DNA from 3 places in the Streptomyces sp. NPDC038707 genome. Region 2 is predicted to be linked to each of the others. Evidence: riboswitches for the same ligand, from Rfam matches in the RefSeq annotation. Region 2 holds a riboswitch; each other region holds the start of a gene.
What was found. Region 2 has a riboswitch for thiamine pyrophosphate ahead of thiO (glycine oxidase ThiO). Riboswitches for the same ligand answer to the same signal wherever they lie in the genome.
Positions count from the first base shown of each region.

Region 1: it holds a riboswitch for thiamine pyrophosphate, as region 2 does, so the genes downstream of both, AB0E62_RS17500 (thiamine ABC transporter substrate-binding protein) here and thiO (glycine oxidase ThiO) in region 2, are expected to answer to the same signal.
Region 3: it holds a riboswitch for thiamine pyrophosphate, as region 2 does, so the genes downstream of both, thiC (phosphomethylpyrimidine synthase ThiC) here and thiO (glycine oxidase ThiO) in region 2, are expected to answer to the same signal.

Region 1 is NZ_JBEZUP010000011.1:116,164-123,795, reverse strand. It holds gene AB0E62_RS17515 (phosphatidate cytidylyltransferase) at 1-1,053, shown strand, start outside; gene AB0E62_RS17510 (cytochrome P450) at 1,517-2,689, shown strand; gene rlmN (23S rRNA (adenine(2503)-C(2))-methyltransferase RlmN) at 2,739-3,845, shown strand; TPP riboswitch at 3,869-3,976, shown strand; gene AB0E62_RS17500 (thiamine ABC transporter substrate-binding protein) at 4,060-5,133, shown strand; gene AB0E62_RS17495 (iron ABC transporter permease) at 5,181-6,782, shown strand; gene AB0E62_RS17490 (ABC transporter ATP-binding protein) at 6,783-7,632, shown strand, end outside.
Region 2 is NZ_JBEZUP010000006.1:127,724-135,355, forward strand. It holds gene AB0E62_RS11065 (deoxyribonuclease IV) at 228-1,106, opposite strand; gene pknB (Stk1 family PASTA domain-containing Ser/Thr kinase) at 1,164-3,095, opposite strand; gene AB0E62_RS11075 (thiazole synthase) at 3,222-4,016, opposite strand; gene thiS (sulfur carrier protein ThiS) at 4,020-4,232, opposite strand; gene thiO (glycine oxidase ThiO) at 4,229-5,398, opposite strand; TPP riboswitch at 5,396-5,506, opposite strand; gene AB0E62_RS11090 (hypothetical protein) at 5,560-5,910, shown strand; gene AB0E62_RS11095 (FAD-dependent oxidoreductase) at 5,943-7,175, shown strand; gene AB0E62_RS11100 (Rv2175c family DNA-binding protein) at 7,284-7,632, shown strand, end outside.
Region 3 is NZ_JBEZUP010000002.1:166,547-174,178, forward strand. It holds gene AB0E62_RS03365 (metallophosphoesterase) at 1-1,021, shown strand, start outside; gene AB0E62_RS03370 (hypothetical protein) at 1,205-2,086, shown strand; gene thiC (phosphomethylpyrimidine synthase ThiC) at 2,178-3,962, opposite strand; TPP riboswitch at 3,955-4,132, opposite strand; gene AB0E62_RS03380 (YibE/F family protein) at 4,204-5,649, shown strand; gene AB0E62_RS03385 (SsgA family sporulation/cell division regulator) at 5,737-6,174, opposite strand; gene AB0E62_RS03390 (IclR family transcriptional regulator C-terminal domain-containing protein) at 6,274-7,227, opposite strand; gene AB0E62_RS03395 (DUF5326 family protein) at 7,428-7,632, opposite strand, start outside.

The DNA of each region.
Region 1 (7,632 bases), on a different contig from region 2:
GCCCCGGCGGGTCCCGCGTACGATGCGCCTGAGGCGCAGCAGACTCGCCCCATGCCCGTCGTGCCCGACGGCCCCGCGTACGGCTCGGACCAGGACGACGACCGGGGGGCCGCTCGGCTGGGCGGCCCCCTGTTCCGAGACGAGACGTTCCAGGCCCGGGAGCTCCCGGCCGAGACCCAGAACCCGGAGCCCATGTCCGACGTCCCGCAGCCGCCGCCGGCACCGGCGCCGCAGAAGAAGAGCGCGGGCCGGGACCTGGGCGCGGCCATAGGGGTCGGCGTCGGGCTCGGTGTGGTGATCGTCGCGTCCCTGTTCGTCGTCAAGGCCGTGTTCGTCGGCGTGATAGCGATCGCCGTCGTCGTCGGGCTGTGGGAGCTGACCAGCAGGCTCAAGGAGCGCAAGGAGATCAGGGCGCCGCTCGTGCCGCTCGCGGTGGGCGGTGCGGCCATGGTCGTCGCCGGCTATGTGCGCGGCGCGGAGGGCGCGTGGGTGGCCATGGCCCTCACCGCCCTGGCCACCCTGGTCTGGCGCATGACGGAACGTCCGGAGGGCTACCTCAAGGACGTCACGGCCGGTGTCTTCGCCGCGTTCTACGTGCCTTTCCTGGCGACCTTCGTGGCGCTGATGCTCGCCGCCGACGACGGTCCCTGGCGGGTGCTGACCTTCCTGCTGCTGACGGTCGTCAGCGACACCGGTGCCTATGCGGTCGGCTGGCGCTTCGGCAAGCACAAGCTCGCCCCGCGCATCAGCCCGGGCAAGACCCGCGAGGGCCTGCTGGGAGCGGTGCTGTTCGCGATGGTGGCGGGCGCGCTGTGCATGCAGTTCCTGATCGACGGCGGGGCCTGGTGGCAGGGCCTGCTGCTGGGGCTCGCGGTCGCGGCCAGCGCCACGCTGGGCGACCTCGGCGAATCCATGATCAAGCGGGACCTGGGCATCAAGGACATGGGCACCCTGCTCCCCGGTCACGGCGGCATCATGGACCGCCTGGACTCGCTGCTGCCGACGGCTCCGGTGGTGTGGCTGCTGATGGTGGTCTTCGTCGGCTCCGCGTGAGCGGTACGGCTTCCCGGCCCCCGTCCTGTGTCGCAGCAGGGCGGGGGCCGTCGTCGTGGCGGCGAGTCGCAGTGGTGAGTCGCAGCGGTGAGTCGTAGCCGTGAGCCGGGCCGCACCCGGATGCCGCAGCAGGAATCGGCGGTCCGGTGCCGTGCGCGGCAGACTCCTCACAGGGCGGCGGTCGCGCCGCCGCCCGGCGCCGCAGCAGGGAGTGTGCCCGATGCCCCTCGACCCCGCCCCCGCCTCCGCGTCCACCTGCCCGGCCTCCGGCTCAGCGTCCCCCGCCCGCGTCTCCGCCTGCCCGGCCCACGCCTCGGTGTGCCCGGCCTCCGTCTCCGCCTGCCCGGCCTCCGGACCGGCGTCCTCCGCCCGTGTCTCCACGGGCCCGGCCTCCGCCCCCGTTCCTGTTCTCGCGCGCGGGTGCCCCGGGCCCGGGGCCGTCCCGCCGGTGCGGTTCTGGCCTGTGGACGATCTGCCCGCGCTCGATCCCGATCCCTTCCTGGACGAGGTGGCGCGCGAGGAGCCGGTCGCGCGGATCCGGCTGCCGTACGGTGCCGGGTGGGCCTGGCTGGTCACCCGGTACGAAGACGTCCGCTTCGTCACCTCCGACCCGCGCTTCTCCCGGGAACGGGTCGCCCGGCGCGAGGTCACCACCATGCGGCCGGTGCCGGTCGCCTCGCGGACGGCCGGCCTCCAGTACATCGATCCGCCCCGGCACACCCGGCTGCGCCGGGTCGTAGCCCGCGCGTTCACCGGGCGGAGCATGCGGCGGCTGCGTCCGCTCGCCGAGCGCAGGGCCGCCGAACTGCTCGACGGAATGGCCCGCGCCGGAGCCCCGGCCGACCTCATGGAGCATCTGCACAACCCCTTCCCGCTCGCCGTGCTCCGCGACTTCCTCGGTGTGGCCGAGGAGGACCGGCAGGACTGGGCCGCGACCGGGGAGGCCCTGCTGTCGGCGGGCGCCGCGTCCGGGGAGCGGGCCCGCGAGGCCGCGAGGGAGACCCGGGAGCGGATCGCCGGACTGCTCCGGCGCCGCCGCGAGGAACCCCGGGAGGACCTGGCCGGAGTGCTGGCGCGGGCCGCCGCCGAGGGCGAGATCACCGACGAGGAGGCGGTCTCCCTCGCGATCGCCGTCCAGGTCAGCGGCGGCCACGCGGTCCGCAGCAACAGTGGTTCCATGATGTACGCGCTGCTCACCCACCCCGGCCACCTGGACCGGCTGCGCCGCGAGCCGGAGCTGCTGCCCCGGGCGGTGGAGGAGCTGTTCCGCTACGTCCCGCACCGCAACGGCGTCGGCATCCCCCGGATCGCCACCGAGGACGTCGAGGTGGCCGGCCGGCTGATCCGCGCCGGTGACGTGGTCTACAACGCCTACCTGGCCGCCAACCGCGACCCGGGCGTGTTCCCCGACCCCGGCACCCTGGACTTCGACCGGGAGCACCTCGCCCACCTGGCTTTCGGTCACGGCCCCCACCACTGCCTGGCCGCCGTGATGGCCCGCATGGAGGCCGAGGTCATGATCGGCGCCGTCCTGACCCGCTTCCCCGCCCTCCGGCTGGCCGTACCGCCCGGGCAGGTCGAGTTCCAACGGCGGGGCCTGATCCGCGGCCCGAGAACCCTGCCGGTCACCTGGTGAGAGCGGGCTTTCCGGGTCACCCGGTTGGATCTGCGACACTGGTTACGCCATGCCTAAGCCCGGAGAACTCACTTTCGTCGCGCCGCGCGGAGCCAAGAAGCCGCCGCGGCATCTCGCCGACCTCACGCCCGCCGAACGCAAGGACGCGGTGGCCGGGATCGGCGAGAAGCCGTTCCGTGCCAAGCAGCTCTCGCAGCACTACTTCGCGCGGTACGCGCACGACCCGGAGCAGTGGACCGACATCCCCGCCGGTTCGCGCGCCAAGCTCCGGGAAGCGCTGTTCCCGGAGCTGATGACCGTCGTCCGCCATCTGTCCACGGACGAGGGGACCACGCGCAAGACGCTGTGGCGGCTGTTCGACGGCACGCTGGTCGAGTCCGTGCTGATGCGGTACCCGGACCGGGTGACCATGTGCATCAGCTCGCAGGCCGGATGCGGGATGAACTGCCCGTTCTGCGCGACCGGACAGGCCGGGCTGGACCGGAACCTGTCCACCGCGGAGATCGTCCACCAGATCGTCGACGGCATGCGGGCGCTGCGGGACGGGGAAGTGCCCGGCGGGCCCGCGCGGCTGTCCAACATCGTCTTCATGGGGATGGGCGAGCCCCTCGCCAACTACAACCGGGTCGTCGGGGCCATCCGGGCGCTCACTGACCCCGCCCCGGACGGGCTGGGGCTCTCGCAGCGCGGGATCACTGTCTCGACCGTGGGTCTGGTGCCGGCCATCCACCGGTTCGCCGACGAGGGCTTCAAGTGCCGGCTGGCGATCTCCCTGCACGCCCCCGACGACGAGCTGCGCGACACCCTCGTCCCGGTGAACACGCGGTGGAAGGTGCGCGAGGTGCTGGACGCCGGATTCGAGTACACCGAGAAGTCGGGCCGCCGGCTGTCCATCGAGTACGCGCTGATCCGGGACATCAACGACCAGGCCTGGCGCGGCGACCGGCTCGGCCGGCTGCTCAAGGGCAAGCCCGTGCACGTCAACCTCATCCCGCTCAACCCCACCCCGGGGTCGAAGTGGACCGCGTCGCGGCCGGAGGACGAGAAGGCGTTCGTGGAGGCCATCGCCGCCCACGGGGTAGCCGTGACCATCCGGGACACGCGGGGTCAGGAGATCGACGGAGCCTGTGGTCAGCTCGCGGCCACCGAGCGGTAATCTGACCAGGTCCACACATCTTCATATTCCGACAGGGGAGCGCCACAGCGCTGAGAGTGCGGCAACCGGGCCGCAGACCCTCTGAACCTCGCCCAGGTCATTCTGGGTAGGAAGTTCGGTCACCACTCAAGCTGTTGCGCCCTGCCCGGGCCGCCCGCGCGGCGGTCCGGGCAGGGCCGCGTCTCTTCCTGGCCAACCCCCAGGAGGACATCCAGTGCACAACAAGACCCTCGTGGCCGTGGCGGCCGGGCTCGGCCTGCTCGCGCTGTCCGCGTGCGGTGCGTCCGGGTCCGGGTCGTCCGCGGACCCCAAGACCGTCACCCTCGTCAGCCACGACTCGTGGAGCGTCTCCAAGAGCGTCGTCAAGGACTTCGAGAAGCGGTCCGGGTACAAGCTCAGGGTCCTCAAGGACGGCGACGCCGGACAGGCCGTCAACAAGGCGATCCTCACCAAGGACAACCCGCAGGGCGACGTCTTCTTCGGCGTCGACAACACCCTGCTCTCCCGGGCCCTGGACAACGGACTGTTCCAGCCCTACGAGCCGAAGGGCGCCGGCTCCGTCCGGCCGGAGAACCGTGTCGACCAGGACAAGCACCGGGTCACGCCCGTCGACACCGGCGACATCTGCGTCAACTACGACAAGGCCTGGTTCAGCGCGCACAAGCTGACCCCGCCCGAGTCCTTCGCCGACCTCGCCAAGCCGGCGTACAAGAACCTCCTCGTCACCGAGAACGCGGCCACCTCCTCGCCGGGCCTCGGCTTCCTGCTCGGCAGCGCCGCGAAGTTCGGCGACCAGGGCTGGCCGGGCTACTGGAAGAAGCTCGAGGCCAACGGCGTGAAGGTCGTCGACGGCTGGGAGCAGGCCTACTACCAGGAGTTCTCCGGGTCCTCCGAGGGCAGGAAGGCAGGCGGCGACCGGCCGCTGGTGGTCTCGTACGCCTCCTCGCCGCCCGCCGAGGTGATCTACGCCAAGAAGCGGCCCGCCACCGCCCCGACCGGGGTGGCCTACGGCACCTGCTTCCGGCAGACCGAGTACGCCGGGCTGCTGAGCAACGCGAAGAACCCCGAGGGCGGCAAGGCGTTCCTCGACTTCCTGCTCACCCGGGAGTTCCAGCAGGACATGCCGCTGAACATGTTCGTCTACCCGGTCGTGGAGGGAGCCGCCGTACCCGCCGACTTCACCGAGTACGGCCCGGCCGCCAAGGACCCCGAGACCCTGGCCCCCGACAAGATCGCCGCCAACCGCGACCAGTGGGTCTCCTCGTGGACGTCGCTCGTACTGAAGTGACCGCCAAGGCGCGGGACCGGCGCGGGAGCGCGGCTCGGCTCGGGCTGATGGCCCTGCCCGTCGCGTTCTTCGCGCTGTTCTTCGCCTGGCCCGTCGCCGCGATCGTCACCCGCGGGCTGAAGGCGGACGGCACGTGGCACCTCGGGCGGATCGCGGACGTCGTCACCCGCCCGGACATCCGGCACGTGCTGTGGTTCACCACCTGGCAGGCGCTCGCCTCCACCGCGCTGACCCTGCTGCTCGCCCTGCCCGCCGCCTATGTCTTCGCCCGGTACGACTTCCCCGGCAGGGGGGTGCTGCGGGCCGTCGTCACCGTGCCGTTCGTGCTGCCGACCGTCGTCGCCGGCAGCGCCTTCCTGGCCCTGCTCGGACGCGGCGGCCTGCTGGACGAGCTGTGGGGAGTACGGCTCGACACCACGGTGTGGGCGATCCTGCTCGCCCATGTCTTCTTCAACTACGCGGTCGTCGTCCGCACGGTCGGCGGGCTGTGGGCCCAGCTCGACCCCCGGCAGGAGGAGGCCGCCCGGATGCTCGGCGCCTCCCCGCTGACGGCCTGGCGCCGGGTCACCCTGCCGGCGCTCGGTCCCGCCGTGGCCGCCGCCGCCCTGATGGTGTTCCTGTTCACCTTCACCTCCTTCGGCGTGGTCCAGATCCTCGGCGGCCCCACCTTCTCCACCATCGAGGTGGAGATCTACCGGCAGACCTCCGAGGTCTTCGACCTGACCACGGCCGCCGTCCTCACCCTCGTCCAGTTCGCCGCCGTCGGCGCGATCCTCGCCGTGCACGCCTGGACGGTACGGCGGCGGGAGACCGCGCTGCGCCTGGTCGACGCCGCCGTGACCGCGCGCCGGCCACGCGGGGCCGGGCAGTGGGCGCTGCTCGCCGGGGTCCTCGTCACCATCGCCCTGCTCCTGCTGCTGCCGCTCGGCGTCCTCGTCCGCCGCTCCCTGGACGCGCCCGGCCTCGGCTACTACCGGGCGCTGACCGACGCGGACGGCGGTACGTTCCTGGTGGCGCCCGTGCACGCGGTGTGGACCTCGCTCCAGTACGCCGTCGCCGCCACCGCCATCGCCGTCGTGATCGGCGCCCTCGCCGCCGCCGCGCTGGCCCGCCGGGACGCCGGACGGCTGGTCCGGGGCTTCGACGCGCTGCTGATGCTGCCGCTCGGCGTGTCCGCCGTGACCGTCGGCTTCGGCTTCCTGATCGCCCTCGACAAGCCGCCGCTGGACCTGCGCCAGTCCTGGATCCTGGTACCGCTCGCCCAGGCCCTCGTCGGCGCCCCCTTCGTCGTACGGACCATGCTGCCCGTGCTGCGCGCGGTGGACGTACGCCTCAGGGAGGCCGCCGCCGTGCTCGGGGCCTCCCCCTGGCGGGTGTGGCGGGAGGTGGACCTGCCGCTGGTGCGGCGGGCGCTGCTGGTCGCGGCCGGCTTCGCGTTCGCCGTGTCGCTCGGCGAGTTCGGGGCGACCGTGTTCATCGCCCGGCCCGACAACCCCACGCTGCCGGTCGCCGTGGCCCGGCTGCTCAGCCGCCCCGGCGATCTCAACTACGGGCAGGCGATGGCCCTTTCGACCATTCTGATGGTGGTGTGCGCCGCCGCGCTGCTCGTCCTGGAGCGGCTGCGCACCGACCGGACGGGGGAGTTCTAGATGCTGCTGAGCCTGGATGCCGCGACCGTGCGCTTCGGCGGGCGGGCCGTCCTCGACCGGGTCGGTCTCGAGGTCGCCGAGCACGAGGTGGTGTGCGTGCTCGGGCCCAGCGGCAGCGGGAAGTCGACGCTGCTCCGGGCGGTCGCCGGACTGCAACGCCTGGACTCCGGACGGGTGGTGCTGGACGGCCGGGACCAGAACGGGGTGCCCGCACACAAGCGCGACGTCGGCCTGATGTTCCAGGACCACCAGCTGTTCCCGCAGCGGGACGTCGGCGCCAACGTGGCCTTCGGGCTGCGCATGCACGGCGTCGCCCGCAGCGAACGGGACGCCGAGGTGGGCCGGCTGCTCGACCTGGTCGGCCTGCCCGGGGCGGCCCGGCGGGCCGTGGCCGCCCTGTCCGGTGGCGAGCAGCAGCGCGTGGCCCTCGCCCGCGCGCTCGCGCCCCGCCCCCGGCTGCTGATGCTGGACGAACCGCTCGGCCAGCTCGACCGCTCGCTGCGCGAACGCCTCGTGGTCGAACTGCGGGAACTGTTCGGCCGGCTGGGCACGACCGTGCTCGCCGTGACCCACGACCAGGGCGAGGCGTTCGCACTGGCCGACCGGGTGGTGGTGATGCGGGACGGACGGATCGCGCAGTCCGGGACGCCCGTGGAGGTGTGGCAGCGGCCCGCCGACGCGTTCGTGGCCCGCTTCCTCGGCTTCGAGAACGTGGTCCCGGCGACCGTCACCGGCACGGTCGCCGACAGCCCGTGGGGCAAGCTGCCCGTCCCCGACGGCTCGGCGCGGGGCAGCCGCACGGTCCTGGTCCGCCCGGCCGGGGTCCGGCTGGTGCCCGCCGGCCAGGGCC
Region 2 (7,632 bases):
CCAGGAGGCGGCGGGGGCGTGGTGCCCCTGGTGCCCGTGGTCCGCGTGCTGGTGACCGTGGCCTTCGTGGCCCGCGTGCTGGTCCCCGTGGTGCGCGTGGCCGGCGTGCTCGTCGGTGTGGTGGTGCCCGTGTTCCTGGTGTGCCTCGTGTCGCACGACTGCCCCCATGGTCAGGTAGTGGTTCCCGCGCCCAGCAGGAACCATATACCCCCTAGGGGTATTCCCAGTCAGTTGTCGCGAAGTTTCTTCAGCCGCTCCACGTCCGCCGCGTGCCCCTCCTTGCCGCCGGGCGTCTCGATCACCAGCGGGACGCCCTCGGTCGCCGGGTGGGTCATCAGGGCCCGGAAGGGGTCCTCGCCGATGTGGCCGGCGCCGATGTTCGCGTGCCGGTCCTTGTGCGCGCCCACCACGTCCTTGGAGTCGTTGGCGTGGATCAGCTTCAGCCGGCCCGTGCCGACGGTCTCCACCAGCAGGTCCAGCGTCCGGTGCATGCCGCTCGGCCCGGTCAGGTCGTGCCCGGCGGCGAACACGTGGCAGGTGTCCAGGCACACGCCCAGCTTCGGGTGGGCGTCCAGCGCCTCGAAGTACGGCCCGAGGTCCCAGGTGCGCGAGCACAGCGAGGCGCCCTGTCCGGCCGTCGACTCCAGCAGCAGGAACGGGTCGTCGTCGTGGGTCAGCTCGTCCAGCAGCGGCAGCAGACGCTCGCGCACCTGCCCCAGCGCCACCTCCCGGGTCCGGCCGCCGGTCGCGCTCCCGGTGTGCACCACCACACCGAGCGCGCCGATCTCCCGCCCGCGCCGCAGCGAGTGCCGCAGCGACTCCACCGACCGCTCGACGGTCGCCTCGGTGTGCGAGCCGAAGTTGATCAGGTACGGGGCGTGCACGTACGCCGGGATCGACTCCTCGGCGCAGGCCCGGCGGAACGCCTCGTCCTGCCGCGGGTTCCCGGCCGGCGTGGCCCAGCCGCGCGGGTTCGCGACGAAGACCTGCACGGTCTCCGCCTTCAGGTCGCGGGCGTAGGACAGCCCGACGGAGTGCAGGCCGCCGGCCACCGGGACATGGCTGCCGACGGGATTGCGGGGGAGGGAGGACGGAACGGGACTCACCCGTTCAGGGTGTCATGTCCGCCCCCGCCCCCGGACCGGGCCCGGCGGTGAGACCGGTCACCGGACGGTGATCGTGACGGTGGAGCCCTTGGGCGCCTCGTCGCCGCCCTCCACCGACTGCTTCTTCACGGTGTCGCCGAACAGCCCGAGCAGCCCGCGGTCCTCCTTCACCTCGAAGCCCGCCTCCTCCAGGGCGTCATGGGCGTCGTCCACGCTGTCGCCCACCACGTCCGGCACCTCGATCATCTCCGGCCCCTCGGACAGGGTCAGCGTCACCGTGTCGCCCTCTTCGGCCTCGCTCCCGTCCTCCGGGCTCTGCGCGGCGACGGTGCCCTTGTCGTACTCGGAGGAGTGGATCCGCCCGGCCGCGACCTTCACCTTCAGCCCGGCCCCGGTCAGCTCCTGACGCGCGGTGTCCAGGTCCTCGCCGGTGACGTCCGGTACGTCGACGGGGCTGCCCTTGCTGACGGTCAGCGCGATCGCCGAGCCCGCGTGCCGCTTGGTGCCCGCGTCCGGCGCCGTACGGACCACCGAGCCCCGCGGCACGTCGTCGCTGAACTCGCGGGTGACCATGCCCGGCTCCAGGCCGTCCGCCTTCAGCCGCGCCCGCGCCTTCGCCAGGGACTGGCCCTCCACGTTCGGCACGTTCACCGTCTCCGGGCCGAGGGACACGGTCAGCGTGACCTTGCCGTGGTCCCGGATCCGGGCGCCGGGCGCCGGGTCGGAGCCGATCACCGCGCCCCGGTCGACGGTGTCGCTGTAGGCCCGCTCGACCTGGCCGACGTCCAGCCCGGCCGACTCCAGCCGGTCCCGGGCCTCGGCCTCGGTCTTCGCCAGCAGCGGCGGCACCTTGGTGAACTGGCCGGAGTTGATGTACCAGATCCCGGTGCCCACGCCGAGCGCCACCAGCACGGCCACGACCAGCGCCAGCACCGTGCGCGGGGGGCGCGCCAGGCGCCTTCGGGGCGGCACGGGCGGGGTCTGGAGCCGGGCGGTGCGGCCGGCGCCGGGGTCCTCGGCGGCGTCCTCGCCGACCGGCCGGGGCCGGGGCACGGTCAGCGCGCGCGGGATCACGCTCGTACGGTCCTCGGCGTTGTCGTGCCCGGCGGTCAGCGCCTGCGGCGGCAGCGCGTCCAGCTGCTCGTCGGTCAGCGTCAGCCGGGCCTCGCGCGCCTGGGCGAGCAGCGCCACCGCGTCCCCGGGCCGGTCGTCCGGGACGCGCGCGGTGGCCGACGCCACCAGCGCGTCCAGCACCCCCGGCAGGCCCGGCACCAGCGCCGAGGGCGGCGGCACGTCGGCGTGCAGGTGCTGGTAGAGCACCTGGGCCGGGGACTCCCCGGAGTACGGCTTCGCGCCCGTCAGCATCTCGTACAGCACCACACCGCACGCGTACACGTCGACGCGCGGGTCGGTGGTGCCCTGCTCGATCTGCTCCGGCGCGAGATAGGAGACGGTGCCGAGCACGGCGCCCGTCGTACTGGTCACCGTGTCCACGGAACGCACCAGCCCGAAGTCGGCCACCTTGACCCGGCCGTCGTCGCCGATCAGCACGTTCTCGGGCTTCATGTCGCGGTGCACGAACCCGGCCAGGTGGGCGGCGCCGAGCGCGGCGAGCACCGGTTCCAGGATGTCCAGCGCGGCGCGCGGCTGCACGGCCCCGCGCTCGCGCAGCACGTCCCGCAGGGTGCAGCCGGCGATGTACTCCATCGCCAGGTAGACGTACGACCCGTCGGTGCCCTGGTCGAAGACCTGCACCACGTTGGGGTGGTCGAGCCGGGCGACCGACTTCGCCTCCCGGATGAACCGCTCGACGAAGGCCCCGTCGGCGGCGAGCGCCGGGTGCATCACCTTCAGCGCGAGCACGCGGTCCAGGCGGGTGTCCAGGGCCCGGTAGACCGTGGCCATCCCGCCCGCCGCGATCCGCGCGTCGACGCGGTACCGGCCGTCGAGCACCTGCCCGACGAGGGGGTCCTGAAGGGTCGTATCCACGCAGGCGAGTCTACGAGGACCGGCCGCCGGCCCCGCCCGCCCGTCGCGGCCGGCACCGGTACTGAAGCCGACCTGTGACGCGGCACACGCGCGGCCCCGCCCCCGGCGGGGGACTAGGGCGGGGTACTAGAACGCCGGCCGCTCCGGATCCAGCCGGGCCAGGCCCTCCGTAGGGGACGACGCCTCGGCGAGGTACCTGCGCGGGATCCGGCCCGCCAGCCGGGCCAGCCGGCCGCCCTCCACCGCGTGCCGCATCGCCGCCGCCATCAGCTCCGGCTCCTGCGCCCGGGTCACCGCCGACGCCAGCATCACCCCGGCGCACCCCAGCTCCATCGCCAGCGCCACGTCGGACGCCGTACCGGCCCCCGCGTCCAGGATCACCGGCACGCGCGCGTGCTCCACGATCAGCTGGAAGTTGTGCGGGTTGCGGATCCCGAGCCCCGACCCGATCGGCGAGCCGAGCGGCATGACGGCGGCGCACCCCACGTCCTCCAGCCGGCGCGCCAGTACCGGGTCGTCGTTGGTGTACGGCAGCACCGTGAACCCGTCGTCGACCAGCGTCTCCGCCGCCTCCAGCGTCTCCACCGGGTCCGGCAGCAGGGTCCGCTCGTCGGCGATGACCTCCAGCTTGACCAGGTCGGTGCCCAGCGCCTCCCGGGCCAGCCGCGCGGTCAGCACGGCCTCGCCGGCGGTGAAACAGCCGGCCGTGTTCGGCAGCACCCGGATGCCGAGCTTCTCCAGCACCGACAGCACCGAACCGTGCACCGAGGGGTCCACCCGGCGCATCGCGACCGTCGTCAGCTCCGTGCCGGAGGCGACCAGCGCCCGCTCCAGCACCTCCAGGCTGGGCGCCCCGCCCGTGCCCATGATCAGCCGGGAGGAGAAGGTGAGGTCTCCGAGGACCAGGGGATCGTCGGCCATGGCTCAGCCTCCCTGTACGGCGGTGAGGACTTCGACGCGGTCGCCCTCGGCGAGCGCGGTCGTCGCCCACTGCGTGCGCGGGACGACGGTCTCGTTGACGGCGGCGGCCACCCCGCGCGGCGCCGCCGTGAGGGTGCGCACCAGCGCGTCCAGCGCGGTGCCCGGGGCGACACGGCGGGGTTCGCCGTTGACGGAGATGGTGACGGAGATGCTCATACGGGCTGCTCCAGCTGTTCCATGGGTGCGGCACCGAAGCGCCGGGGAGTGAACGGACGCGCCTCTTCGGGAAGGTCACCGGTGACCAGGGCGTGCGCCAGCGCGTCCCCGGTGACCGGCGTCAGCAGCACCCCGTTGCGGTAGTGCCCGGTGGCCAGCAGCAGTCCGGCCAGGGCGGACGGGCCGAGCAGCGGCGCGTTGTCGGGGGAGCCGGGGCGCAGTCCGGCCCGGGTCTCGGTGAGCGGCAGTTCGGTGATGCCGGGCACCAGCTCATGGGCGTCGCGCAGCAGCTCGTACACGCCCCCGGCGGTGACCGTGGTGTCCCAGCCCAGCTCCTCGCTGGTGGCGCCGACGACCAGTTCCCCGTTCTCCCGGGGCACCAGGTACAGCGGGCCGCCGCGCACCACGGCCCGTACGGTCCGGCTGAGGAACGGCGCGTACCGGGGCGGCACGGTCAGCCGCAGCACCTGCCCCTTGACCGGCCGCACCGGAGGCAGCACCTCCCGCGGCACGCCCGCGAGCCGCCCGCTCAGGCTGCCCGCGGCGAGCACCACCCGCTCCGCGCGCAGCGCCGTCCCGTCGGCCGTGGTGCAACCGGTGGCCCGGTCCCCGGCCACGTCCAGGCGCTCGGCCCGGACCCGGTGGAACACCACCCCGGACCGCTCGCAGGCGACGACCAGGGCCGCCGCCAGCCGTCGCGGGTCGATCTGGTGGTCACCGTCGACCCGCAGCCCGCCGCGCACCCCCGGCGCCAGCATCGGCTCCAGGCGCCGGCACTCCCGCCCGGTCAGCCACTCCGCCTCCAGGCCGCAGCGCTGCTGGAGGGCGTGCAGGTCGCGCAGGTGGGCGCGGTCGTCGGCGTCCAGCGCGACGGCGAGGGTGCCGCAGCGGCGGTAGCCGAGGTCATGGCCGGTCAGCTCGGTCAGCTCGGCCGCGAACGCGGGATAGCGGCGCGCGGACGCCAGGTTCAGGCCGAGCAGGGTCTCCTCGCCGTAGTGCAGCTCGGTGACCGCGGCCAGCATCCCGGCCGCCACCTGCGCGGCGCCGCCCCCGGGCTCGGGGTCCACGACGGCCGTGGCCAGCCCGCGCTGTGCCGCGCGCCAGGCCGTGACCAGGCCGATGATTCCGCCCCCGATGACGAGGACGTCGGACGTACGTGACGACATGGGCGGTGAGCCCCTCCCTTCGCCGGCATGACCCGGATCAGGTTCGTACGGTCGGAGGCCGCGAGCCTCCCTCTCAGCCCGGTCGTCCGGGCTCCCGCGAGTGCTTGTACGGTGGCCACCCTAGCCCGCCGCCCTCCTCACCCGTAAGGGAGCCCCGTTCCATGGCCCGTTCGCTCGACGGACTCTTCTTCGCCCCTGTGTCGGACCAGGCCCCGGGGCAGGTGGGCACCAGCACCCGGTTCGCCTACCACGAGCGGGACGGCGCCGTCTGGGCCGAGTACGCGGGCGGTGACGTCGTACGCGGCCATCTGGTCGGCACCCGCGCGGGGGACCGGCTGGACTTCCGGTACGTGCAGCTCAGGACCGACGGGACGACCGCCTCCGGGCACTGTGTGTCCACGGTCGAGGAGCTGGCGGACGGCCGGCTGCGGCTGGCGGAGACCTGGGAGTGGGAGTCCGCGCCGGGCTCCGGCACCAGCGTTGTGGAACAGGTCACCGAGCACGCCCGCTGACTGACGTTCCGTCATGTGTCTATGGTGATCGCGTGAGCGAGCAGACACCGCACGAGGACACGGCACAGGAGCGGCGCGTGGTCGTCGTCGGCGCGGGCATGGCCGGGGTGCAGACCGCGGTCGCCCTGCGGGAACAGGGCTTCAAGGGCCCGGTCACCGTCATCGGCGCCGAACCGCACCAGCCGTACGACCGGCCGCCGCTGTCGAAGGCGGTGCTGCTCGGCACGGCCGAGGGCTCCGCCTTCGACGTGGACTTCGAGTCCCTCGGCGTCGAACTGCGGCTCGGCTGCGAGGTGTACGGCCTCAGGCCCGCCGCGCGCGAACTGGACACCGAGCACGGTGTCGTCCCCTACGACGTGCTGGTCCTCGCCACCGGCGCCGCGCCGGTCAACCTGCCCGGCGCCGAGGGCGTGCCCGGCGTGCACCTGCTGCGCACCCTGGACGACGCCGCACGGCTGCGCCCCGTCCTCGCCCGGCAGCACGACGTCGTGGTGGTGGGCGCCGGCTGGATCGGCGCCGAGTTCGCCACCGCCGCCCGCGGGGCGGGCTGCGCGGTCACCGTCGTGGAGGCCGCCGGCCACCCGCTGGCCGGCGCCCTGCCCGCCGAGGTCGCCGCGCCCATGGCCGGCTGGTACGCCGACGCGGGCGTCGGCCTGCGCACCCACGCGCGCGTGGACCGGGTCGAACCCGGCGCGGTGCTGCTCGCCGACGGCACCCGGCTGCCCGCGGGCGCCGTCGTCGTCGGCATCGGCGCCCGCCCCGCCACCGCCTGGCTGGCCGGCTCCGGCATCGAGCTGGGCGCGCACGGCGAGGTCCTCGCCGACGACCGGCTGCGCACCTCCGTACCGGACGTGTACGCCGTCGGGGACTGCGCGTCCTTCCCCTCGGCCCGCTACGGCGAACGGCTCCTGGTCCACCACTGGGACAACGCCCTCCAAGGCGCCCGCACGGTCGCCGCGGACATCCTCGGCGAGGCTCCGGCGGTCTACGACCCGGTGCCCTACTTCTGGTCGGAGCAGTTCGGCCGGTTCGTGCAGTACGCCGGCCACCACACCGCGGGCGACCGCACGGTGTGGCGCGGCGACCCGGCGGGACCGTCCTGGACGGTGTGCTGGCTGTGCGACGGCCGCCTGGTGGCGCTGCTGGCCGTGGGCCGCCCCCGCGACCTGGCCCAGGGCCGCCGGCTGATCGAGGCGGGCCGGATCATGGACGTGGCGGCCCTGGCGGACCCGGCGAAGCCCCTCAAGGAGGCCACGGCCGGCTGAGGGAGCGCCCCCAAAGGCCCCGGGAAGCGGCCCGACCAGCCACAACGCACCCGCGGACGGCCGACGACACATCGCGGCGGAACCGGCGGAGCGCCTACCCTAGGTGCTGTGACCGAGATTGACGCAAAGATCGATGCTCTCGTCCCCGCCTGGCTCACCCTTCCCGACATCGCCGAGATGCTCGGCGTCGAGGTGACGCGCGTGAGGCAGCTGGTCAAGGAGGGCCAGCTCATCGCCGTACGCCGGGGCGAGAACCGGGCGCTGCACGTGCCCGCCGCCTTCATCGACGGGGACAAGGTGGTCAAGGGCCTGTCAGGGACCCTGACGCTGCTGCGGGACGACGGCTTCACGGTCGAAGAGATGATCGAGTGGCTTTTCACCCCCGACCCGACCCTGCCCGGCACCCCCGCACAGGCCCTGAGCGAGAATCGCGGCACGGAGGTGAAGCGCCGCGCCC
Region 3 (7,632 bases), on a different contig from region 2:
CCGGGTACCCGCGTACGTGCACGAGACCGGTCCGTACACCGGTGGCACCCACCCCGGCAACGCGGTCCCGGCCGACGACGAGGCGTACCCGGAGGGCTACACCCCCACCCAGCGCGACCTCCCGGTCATCAACCGCGGCGACACCCTCCAGGTCCCCGTGGAGCCGGTCCCCGCCGCCCCGGCGCCGCAGCCCGCGACCGGGCCGGGACCGCTCTACGTCGTCGGCGACGTCCACGGCTATCTGGACGAACTGGTGGCCGCCCTTCAGGAACAGGGCCTGATCGACGCCTCGGGCCAGTGGTGCGCCGGTACCACCCGGCTCTGGTTCCTCGGTGACTTCACCGACCGCGGTCCGGACGGCATCGGCGTCATCGACCTGGTCATGCGGCTGTCCGCCGAGGCCGCCGCGGCAGGCGGCTACTGCAAGGCCCTCATGGGCAACCACGAGCTGCTGCTGCTCGGCGCCAAGCGGTTCGGCGACACCCCCGTCAACTCCGGGGCGGGCACCGCCACCTTCCAGGCGGCCTGGCTGCTCAACGGCGGCCAGAAGACCGACATGGACCGCCTCCAGGACCACCATCTGCAGTGGATGGCCCGTCTCGACGCCGTGGAGGTGGTCGACGGCTATCTGCTCGTCCACTCCGACACGACCGCCTACCTGGACTACGGCGACTCCATCGAGGCGGTCAACGACACCGTCCGCGAGACGCTGACCCGTAACGACGCCGACGAGGTCTGGGACCTGTTCCGCAAGTTCACCAAGCGCTTCTCCTTCCGCGACGAGGGCGGCGCCGACGCCGTGCGTTCCCTCCTCGACACGTACGGCGGCACACGCGTCGTCCACGGACACAGCCCCATCCCCTACCTCCTCGGCGAGGTCGGCTCCGAGGACGGCGAGGAGGGCACCGGCCCGGCCGTCGAGGGCCCGCACATCTACGCCGACGGGCTCGCCATCGCCATGGACGGCGGAGTGACCATGGCCGGGAAGCTGCTGGTCCAGCAACTTCCCCTGAACAACTGACGCTTCCCCCGGGCAGGCGTCCTCCGAGACCGCGTACGCGCAGGCCGGAGCGCAATTTCCGGCAATCCCCTGTCACCGTGCGCCGTCACGGCTCTACCATCGGCTTGTCCGTAGCAGGCTCCCCTCCGTTTCTGCCCGACGGCAGGCGACGCGCGAGCCCCAAGCCCTACGGAGCATCGGGGGATGCAGATGAACAGCGTTCCGCAGCATCTGAAAAGCGAGGAACTCCGGGAATTCGAGCGACTGCTCGACGAGGTGCTGCACTCCGCGCCGCACCGACCGGAACTGGCCGCCGTCGCACGGCGGCTGACGATCACACAACTGCGCGCCATCGCGCTCGACGCCTCCGCCCTGATCACGGCGGCGGCCGCGGCCGAGTACCGGCACTACGCCGAACTCCGTGACGCGCGGGGCCAGGCGGCGCTGTCCGCCCCGGCGAGCGGCATCGACTCCGCCACTCCGGGTCCTGGTTCCCCCGCGCGGGACCAGTCCGGCGCGACCGGCGCAGCCGCGGAGGACACCGGCGCGGGCGCCGCCGCGGTCATCGCCGTGCTGGCACCCGTCCTCTCCGGGACGGCGGCGGCGATCTTCCTGCTCGTCGGCTACGTCCTGCGGGCGCTGAGCTCCGGGCACGCCCTCGCCCGCACCCTGCTCGCCACCGGCTGGGTGTTCGGCGCGCTGACCGCGGCGACGGCCCTCGTCGCCGCCGCGGGACTCCTGCTCGCGGCCCTGCGCCACCGCACTCCGGCGGACGCCCGTGCCCGGGACACGGCGGGCGAGAAGCAACTGGAGGATGCCAGAGAGGCCTGGCGGAACGCCCTGCTGGAGCGGGGCATCCTGCCCTTCCTCCAGGAGGCCCTGGCCGACTCCGGCCCGGCCGGCGCACACCATCCGGCACCGCCGGCACCGACCGGCCGCATCCCGCACCTGGGCTACGGCCGGCCCGGCTTCAGCAGCCCCGGCGACGGCACGGGACCCGGCCGCCCCAGTTACACCAGCCCCGACTACACCAGCCCCGACTACACGAGCCCGGACTTCGGCGGCCCGGAACACCGGCCCGAATAGCCGGCCGCACACCGGCGCGGCCGGGCCGCGCACAGGAATCCGGCCGCGCACCGCGTCAGTCCGGACGACGCGGTGCGCTCATGGCGGCGGTTCAGTCGGCGATGGGCAGATACACCCGGTTGCCGGCCGCCGCGAACTCCTTCGACTTCTGGGCCATGCCCTCCTCGATCTCGGCCCGGTTGCCACCGTGCTCCCGCCTGATGTCCTGCGAGATCTTCATGCTGCAGAACTTCGGACCGCACATGGAGCAGAAGTGGGCCGTCTTGGCGGGCTCGGCCGGCAGGGTCTCGTCGTGGAACTCCCGCGCCGTTTCGGGGTCCAGGGCGAGGTTGAACTGGTCCTCCCACCGGAACTCGAAGCGGGCGTCGGACAGCGCGTCGTCCCACTCCTGCGCACCGGGATGGCCCTTGGCAAGGTCCGCCGCGTGCGCGGCGATCTTGTAGGTGATGACGCCCGTCTTGACGTCGTCCCGGTTGGGCAGACCCAAGTGCTCCTTGGGCGTGACGTAGCAGAGCATCGCCGTGCCCCACCAGGCGATCATCGCGGCACCGATGCCGGAGGTGATGTGGTCGTACGCCGGCGCGACGTCCGTGGTCAGCGGGCCGAGCGTATAGAACGGAGCTTCATCACAGATCTCCTGCTGAAGGTCGATGTTCTCCTTGATCTTGTGCATCGGGACGTGCCCGGGGCCCTCGATCATCGTCTGTACGTCAAAACGCCTGGCGATCCGGTTGAGTTCCCCGAGCGTCCGCAACTCCGCGAACTGGGCCTCGTCGTTGGCGTCCGCGATCGAACCCGGCCGCAGGCCGTCACCCAGCGAGTACGTGACGTCGTAGGCGGCGAGGATCTCGCACAGCTCCTCGAAGTTCTCGTACAGAAACGACTCTTTGTGGTGCGCCAGGCACCACGCGGCCATGATGGAGCCGCCGCGCGAGACGATGCCGGTCTTGCGGTTGGCCGTGAGCGGGACGTACGCCAGCCGGACACCCGCGTGGACGGTCATGTAGTCCACGCCCTGCTCGGCCTGCTCGATGACCGTGTCCTTGTAGATCTCCCAGGTCAGTTCCTCGGCCTTGCCGTCGACCTTCTCCAGCGCCTGGTAGAGCGGCACCGTGCCGATGGGGACGGGGGAGTTGCGCAGCACCCACTCACGGGTGGTGTGGATGTTGCGGCCGGTGGACAGGTCCATGACCGTGTCGGCACCCCAGCGGGTCGCCCAGGTCATCTTCTCGACCTCCTCCTCGATGGAGGACGTCACCGCCGAGTTCCCGATATTGGCGTTCACCTTCACCAGGAACCGCTTGCCGATGATCATCGGCTCGATCTCCGGGTGATTGATGTTGGCCGGCAGCACGGCCCGCCCCGCCGCGATCTCTTCGCGGACCACCTCGGGCGACACGTTCTCCCGGACGGCCACGAACTCCATCTCCGGGGTGATCTCGCCCCGGCGGGCGTACGCGAGCTGTGTCACCGCCTGACCGGGACGTCCCCGTCGCGGCTGACGCGGGCGTCCGGGGAAGACCGCGTCCAGGTTGCGCAGTCCGCCGCGCGGTGAGGTGTGCTTGATCCCGTCGTCCTCCGGACGGACGGGGCGGCCCGGGTACTCCTCCGTGTCGCCGCGCGCGATGATCCAGTTCTCTCGCAGCGGCGGCAGGCCCCTGCGGACGTCGGTCTCGACAAGTGGATCGGTGTACGGGCCCGATGTGTCGTACAGCGTGACCGACTGCCCGTTGGTGAGGTGCACCTGACGGACCGGCACCCGGAGGTCGGGGCGCGAGCCCTCGACGTACGCCTTGTGCCAGCCGATGGACTTCCCGGCCTCCGTGGACTTCTCGTCCTGAGCGGAGACAGGCGTGCGTGCGTCCTTGTTGGTCATGAGACCTACTCCCTACGCCGGCATTACCCGGTAACAGGTTCGGCGGTCGACGCAGCGGTGTCCGTCGGTCGATGTTTCCCGCGGAACATCGCTCGTTCCACGTGAAACATCGCGTCCACGGAGGTCAGCGCCCTCTCAGCCCGGTGCTCCGAGCTCCCGCGTGTGCAAAGGTGCCTCCACGCTAGCGCCATGTAGGGCGCGGTGAACAGTGGGCCCCCTGCGTTCTTGGGATGATCGGGCGGTGACCAGCATGGAGCAGCACCCCTACCAGCCCCCCGAGCCGCACCGCGCGGCCGGCTCCGAACAGGGCACCGGGCGCGGCCACGAGGCGCCCGGAAGCGGTCAGGAGGCCGCGCCGGAGCACGGTCACGCGCACGGTCACAGCCACAGCCACAGCCACGGCCCGGCGGCTCCCGTCTCCCAGCATCTGCGCAAGGTCATCGCGGCGATCCTGGTCCCGTTCACCGCGGCGGTCCTGGTCGGCCTCGTAGTGCTCTGGCCCGGACAGGCCCCGGCCCACAAGCGCACCGGCGTCGGCTTCGACCGGCAGACGCAGCAGGCCACGGTCACCCGAGTCGTCGAGCTGAGCTGCGCCTCGGCGAACGCCTCCGGTGTCCCCCCGACCGGCGACACCTCCACCGCAGAGGGCAGTTCGGCACAGCAGCGGGCCGACGGCACGTGCAAGAAGGCCACCATCCGGGTCGACACCGGCAAGGACCAGGGCCGTACCTTCACCGAGATCGTGCAGCCGGACCAGTCACGCCAGCTCCACCAGGGCGAGAAGGTCGTGGTCGCCTACGAGCCCGCGGCCCCGAAGAACCTGCAGTACGCGGTGACCGATGTGAACCGGCAGTTCCCCATGATGCTGCTCGCGGGGGTCTTCGCGGTCGCCGTGGTCCTGGTGGGCCGTCTCCGCGGTGTCATGGCGCTGGTCGCGCTGGCCGTCAGCTTCCTGGTGCTGACGCTGTTCATCCTGCCCGCGATCCTCGAGGGTTCGAACCCGCTGCTGGTGGCCGTCGTCGGGTCGAGCGCCATCATGCTGATCGCCCTGTACCTGTGTCACGGCCTGTCGGCCCGTACGTCGGTGGCGGTGCTCGGCACGCTGACATCGCTGGCGCTGATCGGTGTGCTCGGCTCCCTGTTCATCGGCTGGGCCGCGCTGACCGGCAACACGGACGACAACACCGGCCTGATCCACGGCCTGTATCCGTCGATCGACATGAGCGGTCTGCTGCTGGCCGGGGTCATCATCGGTTCGCTCGGTGTCCTGGACGATGTGACGGTGACCCAGACGTCCGCGGTCTGGGAGCTGCACGAGGCGAATCCGTCGATGGGCTGGCGCGGGCTGTACCGGGCGGGCATCCGGATCGGCCGCGACCACATCGCGTCCGTGGTCAACACCCTGGTGCTGGCCTACGCCGGCGCCGCGCTGCCGTTGCTGCTGCTGTTCTCGATCGCGCAGAGCAGCGTCGGTACCGTGGCCAACAGCGAGCTGGTGGCCGAGGAGATCGTGCGCACGCTGGTGGGTTCGATCGGCCTGGTCGCCTCGGTCCCGGTCACCACGGCGCTGGCCGCGCTGGTCGTGTCCGCCGACCGGACCGCCCCGGGCGCCGGGGCGGCCGGGGCTCCCCTCGGGGTCCGCGCCTCGCCGGTGCGCGGCGGCCGGGGCCGGCGCCGGAAGCGGTGAGCGCCGACGGGACCGGCGCCCGTCGCGCAGAAGCGTTCCTGCGCAGCCCCGCCCGGGACCGGCGGAGCACCCCCGTGCCGTGACACCTCAGCCGGCGCTCTGCTCCTCGGCGAGGATGCGGTCCAGCGCCTCGTCCAGATGCGCGTCGAAGTCGGCGAGTGCGCCTTCCTGACCGAGTGGCACCAGCTTGTCCGTGCGGTCGAGGAAGGCCACGAGCGGGGGCGTCGACGAGCGGAAGAGGGCGTGGTCGCCGCCGACCTGAAGACGGATCAGCACCTCGCCCAGCACCTCGGAATCGGCGGGGGAGATGCGCACGTCTCCCTCCCCGCACGGACGGCCGACTCCGTCGACCAGCAGCTCGCGCCCGAAGGCCCAGGTCACGGGGGCGTCGCCGGGCAGATGAAAGGTGAGCCGCACGGCATACGGATCACTGGTCTCGTAGCGCAACTCCACCGGGATGCGGAAGGAGAGCTCCTCGGACACGAGAAAACTCATCATGACTTCTGCCTGTACGGACTCGCGCATTGACTACCCCGTCATATGACGTCGACTGGCCGGGATCGATCCCTCTGACCGTGCTCAAATCTTGCTGAACGTACACGATGAATTACAAGGAGTGAGTTTTCAGATACTGATAGAGAGTGTGAGCGACCCCAGATGGCGCCCCATCTCCGTCTGCAGCCGACGGGCCGCGGGCAGCAGCCGGTCGGCCTGGTCGGCGGGGAGTGAGATGGCCAGGGTGGCCGCGGTGGTGCCGACCGTGATCGGGACCGCCGCGCAGACCGTCCCGACGGCGTACTCCTGGCGTTCCACCGTCGGTGCCATCCGGCGGGTCCGGGCCAGCCGCCGCAGCAGCGCGTCGTCGTCCCGCACGGTGTACGGCGTGACGGGCCGCACCGGGTACCGGGCGAGATGGTCGCGGCGCGCGTCCTCGTCCAGCTGGGCGAGCAGACACTGCCCGATGGCGTGCGCATGGCCGGTCTCGCGGAAGTCCGCCCATTCCTCGACCGCCGGGGCCTGTGGGGAGGCGGAGACGCACATGACCTCGATCTCGCCGTCCCGGTACATCGCGTAGTACACCGGAACACCGATGGAATCGCGCCAGTGCGCGAGAGTGTCCGTCACCATGCTGCGACGTTTCTGCTGGGCTCCACCTCGCGCCAGGCGTTCCGCTGCGTCACCGAGGAAGAACAGCCCCTTGTCCCGGTGCAGGTAGCCCTCGTGCACCAGGGTGCGCAGCAGGTGGTAGGTGGTGGGCAGGGCGAGCCCGGTCTCGCGGGCGAGTTGTTTGGCGGGGGCGCCGTAGGCGTGCGAGGCGACGGTCTCCAGCAGGCGCATGGCGCGCTGGACGGAGCCGATGAGGGTCGCGGTGGACGCGGCGTCGGACCGCGGTGCCGGCCGGCCGGCGAAGGACGGTGGCCCGCAGGCGTCCGCGGCGGAGGGGAGGCCGGGGCCGGCCGCCGTAGGTGCGGAGACCTGGCCGGGGACGAGCGGGGCCGGTGGCCGCTGGAGAGGGGCTGCGCAGGGGCGCGGGGCGACGGCGGGTGCGTGCGGTGCCGCCGGTGCGGTGTCGACGATGGCCAAGGGGTCACTCCCGAAGCGCGAGGGGAGCCCGTGCGAGGGGGAAGGGCACGGGGAGGGGACGCCGCCCACGGAGCCGGAGCCTGTGGGGGGTTCCGGACTTTAACCGTCCGCCACCGCGCCGGAACCGCCCCGGGCCGAAACTTCCCTCCCCCGAGGGAACCGCCCCCGTCACTGCTGACCGGCGGCCGGGTGGCTCACCAACCGCCGCGCGACGAGGAACTGCCCGTGAACTTCCGCACGATGTAGATCAGTCCGCCCACCAGCGCGACGAACACCAGCAGCTTGAAGAGGAGGCCGATCACGAATCCGACCACACTCGCTATCAGGCCGCCGAACACGACCAGGGCGATGACCGGCACCGCGACCCACTTCACCCACCACGGCAGCCCCGCGAAGATC